2 regions of the Fictibacillus halophilus genome follow, and region 2 is predicted to be linked to the other one. Evidence: riboswitches for the same ligand, from Rfam matches in the RefSeq annotation. Region 2 holds a riboswitch; the other holds the start of a gene.

Region 1 (8,781 bases), 2.2 Mb from region 2:
GACATGATCATACCGCCTCCAAAACCTTGAACACCTCTATATAAGATGAGTTCTAGAATGCTTCCAGATATACCGCATAAAAGTGAACCTGCTGTAAATACGCCGATCCCTAAAAGGATAAATGGTTTTCTTCCATAGATGTCAGATAATTTTCCAACTAAAATAGCTGTGATACTTGAAGTGAGCATGAAAATCGTAAAAACCCAGCTGTAGTATTCAATTCCACCAAGATCAGCAATGATCTTTGGTAGGGACGTACCAACAATTGTTTGGTTTAACGCTGCAAAAAGCATAGCAGACATGATGGAAAGCATAATAATAACTTTCCGCCGCATTTCTAGATGTTCCATTCATCGTCCTCCTATTCATGTTATAAATATTTCACAATGTGAATTATTTTAGAAAAGGAAAACTGCTTCATTAATCAAGCAGTTTTGTTGAAGAATCTATCATTCGCTTTATGTCTTCGTCTGTTAAAGCAGCAAACTTTTTTTCTAGGTAATTATTTTTAATGCTGTCCATTTTTCGTGCGATTTCTTTACCGTCTTCAGTAATTTCCAAATAGACGATCCGACGGTCTGAATCCGATCGTACGCGCTGAATATAGTTCTTGCCAACAAGCCGATCAGTAACTGCAGTAATATGGCTTGAGGAAACTTTTAATTCGTTAGCGATTTCGGAAGCCATTAAAGGACTTTGAATAAATAAAGTCTGAAGAACAGCAAACTCATTGCTAGGAATATAATCAGAGTACACTTCGTTTAGACCTTTTCTTAACGTACGAAAAAGTCTACGTAGGCTCATTTCCAATTCGCGTTCTAAATCGTTTCTTAATGGGGTTTGTTCTCTATTTTCCATTTTAACACCCTTGCTTTTTGTTTCTTCTTCTACTAGTATATGATAATTTATATTTAATAAGAAAGAAAGTAAAAGGTTTAGGGAGAAACGGATTATGAAAAATTCAACATTATTTTTTGTGCTTTTAGGCATTGGATTTTTGATAGGAACAGCTTACTGGGTTTGGGCGATCACAACTCAATCACAACCAGGTGGATTGTAAAAAAAGAGCCGTAATGGCTCTTTTCTTGTTTTAACAAACACTTCTAATTTAAATAAATGGGAGGTGTTGAGATGAAAGAAAAGTATCAGATTATAACTCAACTTATTAAGAAGGAATGGAAGCAACGCCCAGGCGGTAATCGTGTACCACGTTATGCGGTTGCTCACGATACCGGTAACCCTAACTCAACTGCTCAGCAGAATTATGATTATTTCAACAGCAGACAGCTAGACGCTTCAGCACATGTTTTCATAGATGATAAACAGATATTATTGATTATTCCATTACATGAAAAAGCATGGCACGTTCGCTCTAACGTATCGGATGCCAATGAATGGGGAATTGGAGTAGAGCTGTGCTATGGACCGTCGATTGATTTTAACAAAGCTTATAGCCGTTACGTATGGTTTTTTGCTTATTTATGTGAGATGTACCATTGGGACCCCGCTCGGGACATAAAAGGCCACTTTCAGTTAGATCCCAAACGTAGAACGGATCCTTTAAACTGTTTTCACCAATACGGTAAGACATTTCCGTTTTTCATTGAAGATGTTAAGTATGAGTTGAAAAAGTTTGTTGTTAATCAGAACGAGTTTAAAGAACTTGTTACTGCAGAAGGAAGGCTCTATAAGGTGCAGATAGGAGCATTTACATCAAGAAAAAATGCCGAAAATCTTTCTCGAAAAGCTAAAGCTGCAGGATTTGCTGTTCATATCGATTATTCTTAAGAATAATAGCGAAAACAGCCTTGAAAGTAGTTGGATTCTATTCCAGGTTGCTCGCTTGCCTCGGGGCAGGCGGTGAAAAGACCAATTTTTGTGAGAATAGGTTTTAAGTATACAAATTAATGGTAAACAAGGAGGAGGTATGCCATATTTTCTGTGTACATAGGGGGAAACAGTAGAACATGGAGCAACAATTGAGGGAATTAGGGAAAAAGATCATTGAACATAAATATGATCTATCAAAGAAAATTGATGAGGTGCGCTTATCACGTGGTGAGCAACCAGCAGATCTTACGGAGTTTGTGCTGAAATTACGGGGAGAACTATTTTCATTCTTTGGACAAGCTCTTTATGAAGACATGAGAACATCTGAAGAGCAATTTATTAGCTGGGGAAGAAAGAATGGTGAGCTTGCTGTTCAACACGAAGTTCCATTAGATAAAGCCTTAAGCAGTACTAGGTACTATAGAATGGTACTATGGAATTTCATTCGTAACGAAATGAACAACGAGAAATTCACCGTTGAAACAGTTCTGAAAGCTGCATCGATCATCGACCCATTATTGGATGAAACGGTACATGCTTTTAGTGTCGCATACGTTGAAAATAATAATCGTGTACTTGGATTGGCTCGAGAAGCGATTGAAGAGCTCTCTGTACCTGTTGTAAGATTGACAAGAGCAGTTGCAGTTCTTCCACTCGTAGGTACGATTGATACGCATCGGTCAAAGTTGATTATGGAAACGTCCCTTCAAAAATGCATGGAATTACAAATCGAACATCTATTTATCGATCTATCTGGTGTAGCAGTGATTGATACGATGGTAGCTCATAATTTATTTAAAGTTATCAATTCTCTTAAGCTTTTAGGTGTTAATGTAACCTTGAGCGGGATGAGACCTGAGCTCGCACAAACAGTCGTATCGCTAGGAATCAGTTTCGACGGATTTTCTATTGCTGGAAACTTGTATCAGGAGCTTGAAGCGATGGGGATACGACCTCAAAAGAATAAATAAAATAAAAATACTTGCCTTTTTATTAAGGCAGGTATTTTTTTCTAGTATAAAAAGAACGTTTGTTCGCATATAATATAAAAAAGGAGGTTGCTTCATGACTAACTTATTAATGAGATGCATAGAAGAACGAGTTGGAATAGAAATGATCTACCTCTCACAAAAAGGTGATATTTCACATCGGGTTGTAATTCCATACTCTTTTGACGGTCAAACCATTAAAGGATACTGTTCAGCCAGAAAGCAGATTCGAAGTTTTCACATAAGAAACATATTATCCGTACATTCACGTTTTTTGTCTTCTTGAGATTGGAGGGATTGTCGTGCAATATGGAAGCGAAGAAGAGCGTTCGCTTATTGAAAAATTTGTGATGTATCCGATTTTACTTACAGTGTTTAATCGAGATCTGCAGATTATTAACGGCTCTCCATTTAAATTGAGACAGCCATACGTTGCATTAGTAGAGCAAATTATGAATCAAATCAGCAAGGATCTATTTGATGTAAGAATCGAATTGAGAAAACGAAGAATTAAAGTAATGGATGCACGGCGTGAGGAAGATATTACAGAATATGAAATCTTTATTAGGGGTTACCGTGAGATTATGAGGTTTCCAAACATCCATCTAAAAAATAAAGCAGAAACTCTTATGCTTTATTATCTACAAGTGACCATAGAATAATGGATAAAGCGTGCAAGTTTCATTTTTTATAACAACTGTATACAATGAACGTATTGCAGGAACATAAGATAATGATAATAGGATTAGAATTTGAATTGAGGAACGTTATGGAACACTTTATCCAGCTAGCCAGAAAATTGAACAAGGAGATTATGATTGAAAGTCAGAGCCCTTTTGATCCGGTATGTCCCGTTAATACTCCACACCCTTGGCAGATGCTAGGCTGTGGGAATTATGCAGCGGTTTTTTCACATCCCGATCATCCAGATTATGTAGTTAAGATTTATGGCAGGGATGAGCACGAATTATTAGAGGAAAAAAAGGTTTATGATCGACTAGGCACACACCCAGGATTTTCTGTTTGCTATTATTCGGAACAACGGTTTTTAATCTTAAAACGTATTGAAGGAATGACTCTTTACGACTGCGTGCATAAAGGAGTAAAGATCCATGAAAATGTGATTTATGACATTGACGAAGCAGTAAGGCATGCGAGAGACAAGGGATTGTTTCCTAATGATGTGCATGGGAAAAATGTGATGATATCCAATAATAGAGGAATTATTGTGGATGTTTCTGATTTTAGTCGATATGAAACTTGCAGAAAATGGAAGGATTTACGAAGGGCTTATTTCACCATTTACAAGAAAACTCTTTATCACTTTCCCATAAAGATTCCGTATTTTGTTTTGAACGGAGTAAGGATAGGGTATAGGTACTACAGAAAGTTAAAAATATCCAAAAGTAAAGGTCATAAATAATAGGTCTAATGAATCATTAAAATCGTTGGCACAAATTACCTAAGTAGGATATAATAACTATAAATCAATAGAAACCTTTGTTATTAAGGGCAAACCAGTTGAAAAGCTGGGACGCAAAGCTATGGGCCTAAAGTATGGTGAACATGCAATGGCAGCCGGTTGCCAAAGGGAAACGGACTCATGTTTAGACACAAGCGTTTCTATGAAGCTTTAATTTTAAAGTGTGTAGTTAGAAGGACTTATCACACTTTAATAATCAAGCGGTCATAGAGGTTTAAAGTATCTAAAACATAAATAGAAGCCATTCCCTTTATTAGGTGATGGCTTTTTGTATGTAATTTTTGAGGAATTTGAGGGGTTGTAGAATGGAAAACTTCCAACTAGACTTACGCGCACTCAAAAAAAACTTGTTGCCAGGATTTATGAAGTCTATTCCAGCTATGATACATACACACAAAGAGCATCTAAGAAATAATGAAGACTTTCATACGTTTTTAAACGGTTTTGTTGAGCAATATGAAAAGATACTAGAGAAATTTTTACGCGGAATCGTGCATGCTGTCTTTTTAGAAGAAGAACGATTTGAGTCTTTTTTAAAACATGGAGAACAAAAAGCATTTCGTTCAGGTATTCATTTTTTAAGACATCAACGAATTCCTCATCAAGCATTAGCGTGTTTTACAACGAGTATTAGTGAATCTGTTTTATTTGAAGTAAAAAAAGCAACGATAAACGAGCCGTTAGTGATACAACTGTTCATGTTAGATCGTTGGAATCGGATTTCTCACAGAGCTGTAACAGGATTTCTAAGCGGTTTCTCCTCTCAACAATTTAAAGATCTTAAAGAGATTAGCATTCGCGATCCACTAACAAATCTGTATAATCGCCGTTACTTTTATGATTGTTTAGAAAAAGAGCTCACAAAAGCGCACAAACTAAAACTTCCTCTTACACTTGTCATGTTCGATATTAATAATTTTAAATTAATCAATGATGAGCTAGGACATCACGCAGGTGATGAAATTCTTCAGCAGATCGCAGAACTTTCCAAGCGGTTAAAATTGTTCTCTGGATTTAGATTTGGTGGAGATGAATTTGTTTTTCTATTACCAGGAATCACTGAAAATGAAGCGTACATCTTAATTGAAAAGCTAGAGAGTCAACTTATCGTTTGGAATGATTCCATCTCATTAGCATACGGTGCAATAGAACTACTTGCAGATGCTTGCGAGAATATCGATTATTATCTACAGCTGGCTGATGAGCGGATGTACACGAACAAAAGAGCTAGGAGTGAAAATAAATCACTCATTTAATCAATGTGAAATAAGGGCCTTTCTGCAATGTTTTTTCGCAGATCGTATAATGCAAAGGAAGATGACTGCATGAAAGATTCATTTACGATTACCGAACACCGTTCTGAAACCATATCGTCTTTATTACGGTGGTTCTTTTTAGTACTTTGTATACCTGTTTTTTATTATCAACCTATTTCAAGCGTGCTCAAATATGAAACGGATACTTTTCCGATTCTCTTTATAATAGGGATCATATATATGACATCCACACAAATCGTATTGCATAGATTGCCTGAGACGTCTTTGTACTACCGTGTCTTTACCAGGGGTGGCATTGTTTTTGATTGTCTCGCTTACGCCTGGTTGATGCAGCTTTCAGGTGGAGCTGACAGCCCGTTTGTTTCTGTAGGTTATTTAATCGTTATTCATGCCGCTCTGTATTGGAGGTTAAGGGGTGCCTTCATAGTAGGAACAGCGAGTTTTGCCATCCTCTGCTACTTTTTCATAAGAGATAGCGGATATATGAACACACTTTCTTCCTTTGAATTTTTGATGAAAAGTATCTTCTTATGGTTAATTGCTTTTTACGGAGGTGTGATTGCTTCTAAAGAAAGACAATATTATTTTGAGAAGACTATGTATCAGCTTCAATCGGAACAAGACTATTTAACAGGTTTGCTGAATCATCGAAAATTTCAAGAAGACGTCTTGGAAAAGACAAAACAGAATAAGCCTTTTACACTTGTGTTATGTGATATTGATCGTTTTAAATGGTTTAACGATCAGCATGGTCATTTAATCGGTGATGAAGTGCTTAAGCTTGTTGGAGCTACATTTAAACGCTTCATTTCTCTAAAAGAAGGAGAAACTTATCGATATGGAGGAGAAGAGTTTGCCTGGATTCTCCATACGACATGCTTAGCAGAAGTGAAAAATACAGTAGAAACAATCAATTGTCATTTAGAAAACTTTCCGTACACGTCAGATGAAAAGGCGTTGCCTGTTACACTTAGTTATGGCATTGCGAATTATGTAGAAGGTGAAAAACCTTCGCAGATTATCCAAAGAGCTGATATGCTGCTATACGAAGCAAAGGCAGCAGGGAGAAATACATGTAAACTGGATACTGTCAGAGTGGAGGAAAATCAGCTAACGTTGTAGCGGTTTTCCTTTTTTGTTTTGTAAAGCTAGCTGTCTATTTTAAAAAGTAGTTGATTTCGTTTAGGGCGATTCCTCGTTATCGTGTAATCTTGTTTTTTGCATTAAACCGGTTTGATACGTTTACAGAACTATCCTATAACTACCAGGAGAAAGTGATTCTTTTTAAAGGTGGGAGCCTTTGATGTCCTAGTAGATTATGAGATAATAGAGTTAGAATTCAAGTGCGGAACAGGGGATGAACATAATGAGTTTGCAATTTATTTTGGGACGATCCGGCAGCGGAAAGTCCCACTCTGTATTTAAGGAGATTCAAAGAGAACTTACAGACCGTCCTTCAGGAAATCCGATCATCTATCTTGTACCAGATCAGATGACTTTTCAATCAGAGTATAAGCTAGCATCAACACCTAATCTATCCGGAATGATGCGTACGCAAGTATTTAGTTTCTCAAGGCTTGCTTGGCGTATTCTTGGTGAGACCGGTGGTTTGACAAGAATGCATATCACTTCTACCGGAATAAGAATGATGCTGCGAAAAATCGTCGAACAAAAAAAAGAAGATCTTAAAATCTTTCGAAAAGCCTCTGAACAAAGTGGTTTTTACGAATTGCTTGAGTTAATGACCACAGAGCTTAAACGATATTGTGTTAGTGCAGAAGATCTTTCGTGGAATGCTGAAACACTGCTTTCGCTTGGTCAAAAAGAAAATAATAAAAAAGTGCTTCAGGATAAATTATCCGATCTGAGTGTCATTTCAAGTGCCTTGGATGAGGCGCTGATTGGGAAGTATGTTGATTCAGAAGATTATTTACGTTTGCTTCAAGCAAAGCTTCCCTTATCCGAGAGCATTAAGGAAAGTGAAATTTACATAGATGGATTTCATTCTTTTACTCCACAAGAACTAGAAGTTACGGCGGGATTACTGGCTCACGCCAAAAAAGTAACCATTGCCCTTACGACCGATGAAACTTTTACTTCGGAGTCAGAGCCTCATGAGCTAGATTTGTTTTATATGACAAAAAAGACTGTTCAGTCATTAACAGCGCAGGCAAAAGAACTCGGTGTATTTGTGGAAGAACCGATTTATCTTCATGAGAAACCAAAGTTTAATTCAAGGGCAATCGCTCATATTGAAGAGCAGTATGATCGAAGACCGGCTATACCGTCTACCAAACATGAAGGGGTACAAGTAGCTGCAGCTGTAAATGTTCGATCAGAAGTGGAGGGAGCAGCAAGGAAAATTGCAGAACTCGTTCGCGATCAAGGTTATAGATATCGTGATATCGCTGTAACAGTACGAAATACAGGTAGTTATCAAACACTAATTGAAACGGTATTTACAGATTATGAGATACCTGTTTTTCTAGATCAAAAAAAATCTATGCTTCACCATCCACTGATTGAGCTTATACGTTCGTCATTAGATATTGTTTTAAAGAATTGGCGCTATGAAGCTGTTTTTCGAGCCGTTAAAACAGATATGCTCTATCCGCTGGACGAGATAAGAAAAACGACTTCTGAGATGAGACGTTGTATGGATGAACTTGAAAACTATGTATTAGCACTTGGTATTCAAGGCAGAAGGTGGACAGATTCAAAACCTTGGAAATATAAAAGATTCAGAGGGTTCGAAGCAGAAGATTTTGGAAAGACCACCCGTGATGATGAAAAAGAACAGCTGATCAACGATATGCGGGATATGATTGTATCCCCATTGAGTCGTTTATCTAAAAACCTGTCAAACAGCAAAAGTATCATTCAATATTGCAAAAGTCTTTATCAGTATCTTGAAGATCTAAATGTACCGATGAAACTTGAACGCTTGAGAATTCATGCGGAATCAGCAGGCAAACTACGAGCGGCATCTGAACATGGTCAAGTTTGGAATGCGGTGTTAGGTCTTCTCGATGAGATGGTAGAGTTGACTGGTGAGGAAGAACTTTCGAAAGAAACGTGGATGCAGATGCTTGAAACAGGGCTCGAGAGCCTTAAGTTTGCTCTTGTTCCTCCTTCACTAGATCAGGTTTTAGTAGGAACAATGGAAAGGTCTCGTTTTACGGATGTAAAAGTAAATTTTGTT
Region 2 (8,781 bases):
AACCAACAAGATATGACGAGCATGCTCGGCGCATATGCTCCATCCACTCAAGCACAACCACCTCTTCAATAAAAAATGACTTTAACGAGTGCCTCTAAAGGTGCTCGTTTTTACTTTTAACCATACAAAAACAGGGATATCATGAGAAGAAATAGAAAATTTCATAAATGTCAAAAGGACTCGACAATAAGAAATGAATTTGCCATAGTAATGAGTGGACTTATACGGTATTGAAACTTCAGGGGGTTAAGAAATGAAAAAAGGAACAGACTGGCGGTACCGAGTATCGAATAGAGAAGCCATCATGGGTACAGTACTCGCCATTTTGAACTTTATCTGGTGGTATGCATTCGCTTACGGCCTTGGCGGACGCCCTATCAAAGAATACACATACATATTTGGATTTCCGGCTTGGTTTTTTTATAGCTGTATTATGGGATTTGTTGTTTTTACCATTTTAGTTTGGATCATGGTGAAGTTTTTCTTTAAAGAGGTCCCGTTTGAACTTGATGAGACGAGCGATAAAGAGGAGGGAGATGCTCAATGAACTGGGATGTCATTCTTCCTTTAGCAATCTTTTTAATTTTAGTTTTTTTAGTAGGCATCTATACATCACGGCACATTAAAAGTGGACCTTCCTTTTTACAAGATTACTTCTTAGCAGGCAGAGAACTTGGTGGATTTGTTCTTGCGATGACAATGGTCGCGACATACGGAAGTGCTTCGAGTTTTATCGGTGGACCTGGTGCAGCTTATCAATTAGGCCTTGGTTGGGTGTTACTTGCGATGGCACAGCTTGTGACAGGATACTTCACACTTGCTGTACTTGGTAAAAAATTTGCGATTGTTGCACGAAAGATTAACGCAGTCACACTGATAGATTTTCTAAAAGCGCGGTATGAAAGCAAGTGGGTCGTTATTTTGTCAGCATTAAGCATTGTCGTCTTCCTGTTTTCTGCGATGGCCGCTCAATGGGTAGGCGGTGGCCGGTTGATTGAATCGTTTACGGGTGTGTCATATACGACAGCGTTATTTATTTTTTCAGCTTCTGTCCTCGTCTATGTAATTGCTGGAGGATTTCGAGCAGTCGTCATCACAGATGCGATTCAAGGTGTTGTTATGGTGATCGGAACCGTCATCATATTGGCCGGTACGATTATCGCAGGTGGTGGCATAGAGAACATCATGAGCGAATTAAGAGCGGAGAACCCGAACCTTATCACGCCTTATGGTTCTGATCTATCACTAACACCTCTTTATGTATCATCGTTTTGGATATTGGTCGGTGTTGGGGTCGTAGGCTTGCCGCAAATATCGGTGAGAGCGATGAGCTATCGAAATGCAAAAGCGATGCATCGAGCGATGATCATCGGAACGTTCGTTGTAGGGTTCATCATGTTAGGCATGCATCTCGCTGGTGTGTTCGGCAGAGTGGTGCTACCGGGAATTGAAGTACCGGATAAAGTAATGCCCCTTTTAGCACTCGAAGTATTGCCAGGCTGGTTAGCGGGTATCGTTTTGGCAGCGCCTTTAGCTGCTGTCATGTCAACGGTTGACTCGGTGCTATTACTCGTGAGTTCTGCAATTATTAAGGACGTGTACATCAATTACATCAAACCAGATGCCGAAGAGCAATTTGTAAAAAAATTGAGTTTCGGGATAACAGCAGTAGTTGGACTGAGCGTATTCGCCATGGCGATCAACCCGCCTGACTTGTTGATCTGGCTGAATCTATTCGCGTTCGGAGGGCTAGAAGCTGCTTTCATATGGCCAATCGTATTAGGGCTATATTGGAAAAGAGGAAACGCGAATGGAGCGATTGCCTCTCTGATCGTTGGGGTAGGATCCTATATGTTCCTTCATCTGAACTATCCAAATCTTTGGGGCATGCACACGGTAGTGCTGCCGATCCTGCTATCCTTGATCGCCTACATTGTGGGGAGTTTCACAAAGGGGGTCAGACCCCATACAAATACATTCTAAAAGACAATGTCCACGCTCAGTGGACATTGTCTTTTTTCGTTCCACATCTTTTTCGACCAATCTTCTTTTCTAAAATAAAATACTAAAAAAACTATTTATAGTAATATCTTACTAAATACCCATTTACAGTGAATGGGGCCGGTGGTAATTTTATAGCAGAATATAATTAGATAAGTGTGGAGCTGTGAAGGTTATTCTGTATGTGGGCGCTTGGATTAACTGAAGCTAGTAGCGCAACCGACCGCTTTCTTTATTCGTTCTCTAAATAAAGGAAGGGGTATTTATTATGGAAATATCACGTAAAGAGAAATTTAGCACAAAGAAAAAGGCAGCTAAGAAATGGCCGAAGGTTGTTTTAGCGACTACAATCGTACTTGGTATAGGTACTACGTCTGCGTATGCGGCAAATCCAAATCTTGCAAACGACTTATACAATAAGATTATGGAATATACGTACCAATCTGAGATCGAGAGTGAGTTGAACAAAGAGAAGAATGACTTGCTCAAAAATGTGAATATAGCGGTAAAAGGGATCGTTGCTGATGCCAAGAAGGATCTGGATACTAACAAAGAAAAGATCATTCAAGATAAGAAAAAAGAACTTGAAACACACTATAAACAAGAACTAGCTGAAATCACGAAAAGAAAGAATGAAGCCGTTAATAAAAAAACCGAGAACATGAGCACTGATGCGACACGTTCTTCCGAGCAAAAGAAAGCAGACATCTCTTCAGCAATTCAAAAAGAAATTCAAGAGTCTGATATAAATAAAAAATAATAACTTTTTAAAAGAGCGGAATCTTCATTCTCCGCTCTTTTCCTTTTTCTGATATCCTAGAATATAGAAAATCTATGAACGGAGACTCTTTATGAAAAAACTATTTTTAGCGCTCGGTATCCTCTTTGCTGTATACGCAACGGCCATGCTACTTCAAACGACCAACATGGATATGGGACTTGCTGTTTTTTTCTTGTTAGGTGCTCTTTTTCTCGTTCTTTTCTTCCGCTACAACACAGCTATGAAACTATTTAACACGTACAAAAAAACGACACTGACCCTCTTAATCACAACCATCCTTTTTGCAGCAACGCTAGAAACTCTTATTCTTACATCTGCCAACACCGATCCAGAGAAGGTTTCTTCCAAGATAGATACAATCCTCGTGCTTGGTGGCGGAACGAAAAATAATCGACCAGGTGCCGTACTGAAAGGTAGACTAGATCAAGCACTTGCCTATGCAAAGGAACACCCAAACGTTACGTTCATCGTAAGCGGTGGTCTTGGCTTTGGTAAAACAACGAGTGAAGGGTCTATCATGAAAAATTATCTCGTTGAGAATGGCATCGAAGCGGACCGCATTCAGATTGAGGAAAAAGCAACGAGTACATACGAAAATCTTTTATATACAAAAAAAATGATTCAACCAGACGATCAGCTGCTCATTGTAACGAGTGATTTTCATCTTTTTCGAACAAAGATGATCGCAAAGCGTGTTGGCATTGACGCGGAGGGGCTTGGTTCGCCGTTGAGAATTTCTTCTGTTCCACAAGCGCATGTTAGAGAGTATATGGCGATCATAAAAAGTTACTTTACTGATAGATAGAGGAGGGCGGCTTCTATGAAGAAAAATAAGTATCATTGCTGTGCGACGTGTATCAATTTTAAGCCTGAAAAAACAAATCAAGGGATGCGCTATTACTGTGTGCGTCTTGGATATGATACGGAACCAGACTATCAGTTCAATTGTTGGGAGCCGAAACCGCATGTGGTAGAGCTCATGAATAAGGAAAAATAAATTTTGGAACAATTTAACACAAATACCTTGCATTACAAGTTAGTGGCGCATATACTAATGATATATCTTGTTATGCAAGGGATTCTTTTTTTACCCGTAACCCTTGTAATACAAGATAGTGAAATGAGGTGTATCCATATGTCGAACACTCAGATGTTAAAAGGAATTCTTGACGGCTGTCTATTAGCAATCATCAACGAAGGTGAAGTGTATGGCTATGAGCTAGCAGAAAAGCTAGAATCGTACGGCTTTCAACAAACGAGTGAAGGAACGATCTATCCATTGCTCATACGCATGCAAAAAGAGGAACTTGTTACCACCACGTTAAAAAAATCAACGGCGGGGCCAAGACGCAAATATTATTCGCTTACGCGTAAAGGCGAGGAAGAACTTCAAGCATTTATTGAAAGATGGAACCAACTAAGCCGTTCGGTCGATCACATTTTACAAAAGAGAGGAAGCGGAAAATGAGTGCGCTAAAACATACGTTAACAGCTGAAAGCCAAGATTTCTTAGATAACCTTAGACTCTATTTATTTTCGAGTGGAAAAAAGGACGAAGAGGTGAAAGAGATCGTAGAAGAGTTGGAGGATCATTTGATAGAAGCAGAAAAGCGAGGAAAATCAGTCTCTCACATCATCGGCCATTCGCCAAAAGCTTATATGGAGCAGCTTTCAAACGAAATGTCATTCGATTTTAAATGGATCTCTTATCTCCCAATCATTGTTCTCGGTGTTTTCGCCTATATTTTGCTAGGCGATTCGATGAGAGGGGGCGTGCAATTCACGTTGCTTCAAGTGGTTGGTTATCCAGCGGTTTGTATCATACTCGTGCTTTTTTATTTAAAGATGTTCAAATTTTTAGCAAGCACAAAGCTTTCAAAAACTAAGACGATTATCACCACTTTTATCTTAGGAAGTTTGCCGATTTTGTTTTTTTTAGCTCTTCTGTTTGCAAACGATGCGTATAAAACTCCGGTTGTCATAAAGCTTGGAGCAACAGGAAACATCATTGCGGCACTCGTTGCGATCGCCATCTTTTTAGGAATCTCTTTATGGAGCAAAACCTGGTTCACAATCGTAATACCAACCATGCTTTTCCTACCAGAATTTTTAATCAGTCTAACCTCATTTGAAAAAGAAACGAAAGCCATTTTAACAATAAGTGTGCTGTTTGTAACGCTCATTATCTACAACGTATATACATTTAAAAAAGCAAAAAAAGAGAGCCGAATTTAGATGATCGGCTCTTTTCTCTGAGTAAAATGTGTTTGCTAAACAACGTACTTGCACTGAAAAAGCTTACAATGTTACATTGTGTAAGGCTTTACACAGCAAATAAGTGGAAATACTGTTGATAGATGAAGTGATTTTTAACAAAAGTGAAATCACTCATAGAGAAAGGAAATTTGATATGAATCTCCAACTTCCAATTGAAATAAAAGAAAAACTGCAGCAAGATGCAGCCAAACGATTAGAAAATCTACCAAATGAATATAAAGAATTAATTGGAAAGCAGGGATATACAGCACCTGACGCAGCATTGATTGAGGATGCGGTGATCGCACTTGCTCTCGGAAAAAATGTATTGCTGAAAGGACCGACGGGGTCAGGTAAGACAAAGCTTGCCGAACTTCTTTCAAACGTGTTCGGACAACCTCTGCATCAAGTCAACGCCTCTGTCGATCTTGATGCAGAAGCGCTTCTTGGTCATAAGACGTTAAGTTATAGCGAGGGTAAACAGGAGATCCAGTTTATTCCTGGACCAGTTACAAGAGCTGCAGCGAACGGGCATTTTCTCTATATAGATGAGATCAACATAGCAAAACCTGAAACGCTACCGATTCTAAACGGAATGCTCGATTACCGTCGTACAATCGCCAACCCATTCACAGGTGAAGTGGTAAAAGCGCAGCCTGGTTTCAATGTCATCGCAGCGATCAACGAAGGATATATCGGAACGGTGCCTTTAAACGAGGCGTTGAAAAACCGTTTTGTCGTGATCGAAGTGCCTTACATCCAAGGTGATACGTTAAAAGAAATGCTGAAGAACCAATCTCAGCAAAAAGAAGAGGATGTATTATCGAAGTTTGTTCAGTTGTCGTCTGATTTGATCGGGCAGGCGAAAGCGGGCCATCTGTCTGAGGATGCAGCATCTATCCGTGCGTTGCTTGATGCGGCCGATCTCTCTGTTTACCTGCCGGCGAAGCGTGCCATTCAGCGCGCCATCGCAGACAAGCTTGAAGATGCGCGCGAACGCGTCCTCGTTGCTAACGTTGCCGCAACCCTGTTCGCGTAAGCTGGGAAATGGGGTCAGACCCCATACAATTTATTTCCCACGACGATTTTGGAGGTTTTCCCTAGATGAAATTCCTAGTATTTGCGGATACGAAGATTGATTCTTTTGTTCACATGCAACTGATCGATCTTTCCCGCTCACTCTCAAAAGTGGATAAAATGGATGTTTCGTTCTCGTATCACTCATACCTCGAACGAAACAGCGGCGTTACACACGTTAGCCAGTTCTGGAACCCGTACCCACGCGACATTCAGCTTGAAGGATGGAAATCGGATGTTTATTTGCGCAGCTATGGAACTCAGTTTCACACGGACGACCACGTGATCTGGGGCACTTTGAAGCAGCTGAAATCTCATCCTCACCGGGAATTTCTCAAGCAGGTCCTTCTCTTTGCAGAAGACTATCGATTAGAGCAGATCTGCGTGAAGAACCGACCCGGGATGAAGCATGCTTTTAAGCTTCGAAAAGAAACGTTCCAGGTTCACTACAACCGTGAGTACCGAAAACATATTCAGCAAAAGCGTACCCTTGATGCGCTTTTTTGTCATATCATCCTTTTAGCGAACAAACGATTTGTAGCCGTGCCACAAGAAACGCAAGATGTCTATCAAGAATTGCGATCATTTCTGTCAAAACTTACAACGGCAAAATCGACTGAAGATATTGCGGCGATCATCACCGAGATGGCTGCTATCACTCAAAAACATACAAACTTTAACGATATGAAAACCGCATACCGCAGTTTTAGTGATCAGTCGCAGCAAGCGGATAATACAGGTGAAAGCGATCAAAACTTTGACGACCTCACGCGCAATAACGAAACGAAAACGAAGAAAACGATCACCAAGGATGAAGACTCAGACAAGGACAAAGACGATAAAGAAAAAGAGTCTCATTCCTCTTGGCATGATGAAACATCTGATCCACAAGATTCGTTTTTACAAATGGACCTTGATCAAGGGACCAACACGGATCTGTTAGGAGAAGGTGCGAGGGAAGCGGAGAGTGGTGACGCGGTGTTCGGATCGGTTCAAACGAGCGCCAAAAGTACAGACAACAACGACTTCGACACCCAAAACGAGCATGAAGCCGAAACCGACAACAACCAAAATGGTTCCGACTCTGCAAACCACTTCCCATACGGAGAAGTGAACAAAAATGTCACCGAGCATTTTTTGCCAGCAAAACCGGCAACACTAGACGAAATTGCTCAATATGACGAATACAACCAAGAGATCGCGCCATTCGTTTCGCAGCTGAAGCAAAACTTTTTAAAAACGATGGAGCACAAACGAACAGCACCGAGAGAAGATCTGCACTTTGGAAGACTCGGAAAGAAGCTTACAAGACTCGTAACCGATAAGAACCCAAGACTTTTCCGAAAAAAGCAAGAATCTCAACAAGAACTCGATACGACGTTCACGCTCCTCGTTGACTGCTCTGCGTCCATGTTCAACAAGATGGAAGAGACGCAAAAAGGGATCGTGCTTTTTCATGAAACGTTAAAAGCTCTTCGGATACCGCATTCGGTAGTTGGCTTTTGGGAAGATGCAGCAGATGCTTCAACGAACGATCAGCCGAACTATTTTCATGAAGTGATCTCCTATCGCAACTCTCTGCATCAATCAGGAGCACCGATCATACAGCTCGAACCGCAAGAAGATAACCGTGACGGATATTCAATCAGACGTATGGGTGAAGAACTGGCTAAACGTCCAGAGCAACAGAAAGTCTTACTTGTTTTCTCAGACGGAGAACCAGCGGCTTTTGATTATGAATCGCATGGAGTACTTGATACACACGAAGCGGTCACCCGTACACGAAAGCTTGGGATCGAGACGATCGGGATGTTTATCGCGAACGGAGAGATCACAGAGGAAGAAGAGAAGTTGATGCAGAACATCTATGGGCCGCAAAACGTAGTTGTGCCAAGTGCTTCAGAGCTTGTCGACTATCTGATGCCCGTACTTCGTAAGCTGCTTTTTAAATCGCTATAAAACGCCAAAACGCCTGGGGGCAGCAAACCCCGAGGCGTTTTTTTATGTATGTATCAATACTCCAATAGCTTCAGCCAAGCAAAGATTACTCCAACAAACCCTGTGTAGCTAAAGATTTTGACAGACCATTCTGGTAAGGCTGTTCGAAGCAGGCTTGAGAAAATGCCGACCACAATGATTGCGGCAATTAAGATGTAAATGGAAATGATATCGAACGGAATACGAAAAGACAGCCATTGTTCCATCGCCAAACCTCCCTAGTAAGGATAATATCGGTCAAAATGCCTATACATGAAGAACAATTTACGAAAAAAAGTCGAATTTTTACGTTTCGAAAATCAGAATAGGAAAGGAGGAACATCGGGCACCGCAAACAGGGCAAACGCATATAGTATTACATATTCGTGTGTTAGGAGTGAATGATGTGAATCAACGTGTAGTAGACGTCATTTTAGCAGAAGCAGAAGAAGAATATTTAGCAAATAATAAAGATGGTACCACGTTTGCTGCAGAACTCGCCTTACTCGCCTCAACGCTTGTGACCGCGGGGGATTTCTTAGCAACGTTCAGTGCAGCGATCGCTCTCAGACAAGTGTATATCGATCAAGCACAGGACCTAAAAGACCAGCAAGAACAAGAAGCTCAGATGAAAGACATCCAAGATCAAATTACGGCGTTAAAAAATGAGATTAAAATGCTGAGGGGAA

What was found. Region 2 has a riboswitch for cyclic di-GMP ahead of I5J82_RS15475 (hypothetical protein). Riboswitches for the same ligand answer to the same signal wherever they lie in the genome.
Region 1: linked by a shared signal. The riboswitch ahead of I5J82_RS04235 (GGDEF domain-containing protein) and the one ahead of I5J82_RS15475 (hypothetical protein) in region 2 are both predicted to bind cyclic di-GMP.

What each region holds. Positions count from the first base shown of each region.
Region 1 covers NZ_JAEACF010000001.1:783,468-792,248, forward strand. Annotated here, with positions in the region: gene I5J82_RS04200 (MDR family MFS transporter) at 1-350, opposite strand, end outside; gene I5J82_RS04205 (MarR family winged helix-turn-helix transcriptional regulator) at 421-858, opposite strand; gene I5J82_RS20485 (N-acetylmuramoyl-L-alanine amidase) at 1,132-1,788, shown strand; gene I5J82_RS04215 (STAS domain-containing protein) at 1,968-2,801, shown strand; gene I5J82_RS04220 (hypothetical protein) at 2,896-3,105, shown strand; gene I5J82_RS04225 (YhjD family protein) at 3,122-3,481, shown strand; gene I5J82_RS04230 (serine/threonine protein kinase) at 3,589-4,242, shown strand; cyclic di-GMP riboswitch class I at 4,321-4,409, shown strand; gene I5J82_RS04235 (GGDEF domain-containing protein) at 4,608-5,558, shown strand; gene I5J82_RS04240 (GGDEF domain-containing protein) at 5,628-6,701, shown strand; gene addB (helicase-exonuclease AddAB subunit AddB) at 6,946-8,781, shown strand, end outside.
Region 2 covers NZ_JAEACF010000001.1:3,021,868-3,030,648, reverse strand. Annotated here, with positions in the region: gene I5J82_RS15490 (spore coat protein) at 1-72, shown strand, start outside; gene I5J82_RS15485 (YhdT family protein) at 254-547, shown strand; gene panF (sodium/pantothenate symporter) at 544-1,983, shown strand; cyclic di-GMP riboswitch class II at 2,153-2,235, shown strand; gene I5J82_RS15475 (hypothetical protein) at 2,270-2,761, shown strand; gene I5J82_RS15470 (YdcF family protein) at 2,853-3,587, shown strand; gene I5J82_RS15465 (hypothetical protein) at 3,603-3,779, shown strand; gene I5J82_RS15460 (PadR family transcriptional regulator) at 3,918-4,250, shown strand; gene I5J82_RS15455 (HAAS domain-containing protein) at 4,247-5,017, shown strand; gene I5J82_RS15450 (ATP-binding protein) at 5,193-6,077, shown strand; gene I5J82_RS15445 (vWA domain-containing protein) at 6,143-8,074, shown strand; gene I5J82_RS15440 (hypothetical protein) at 8,128-8,319, opposite strand; gene I5J82_RS15435 (hypothetical protein) at 8,499-8,781, shown strand, end outside.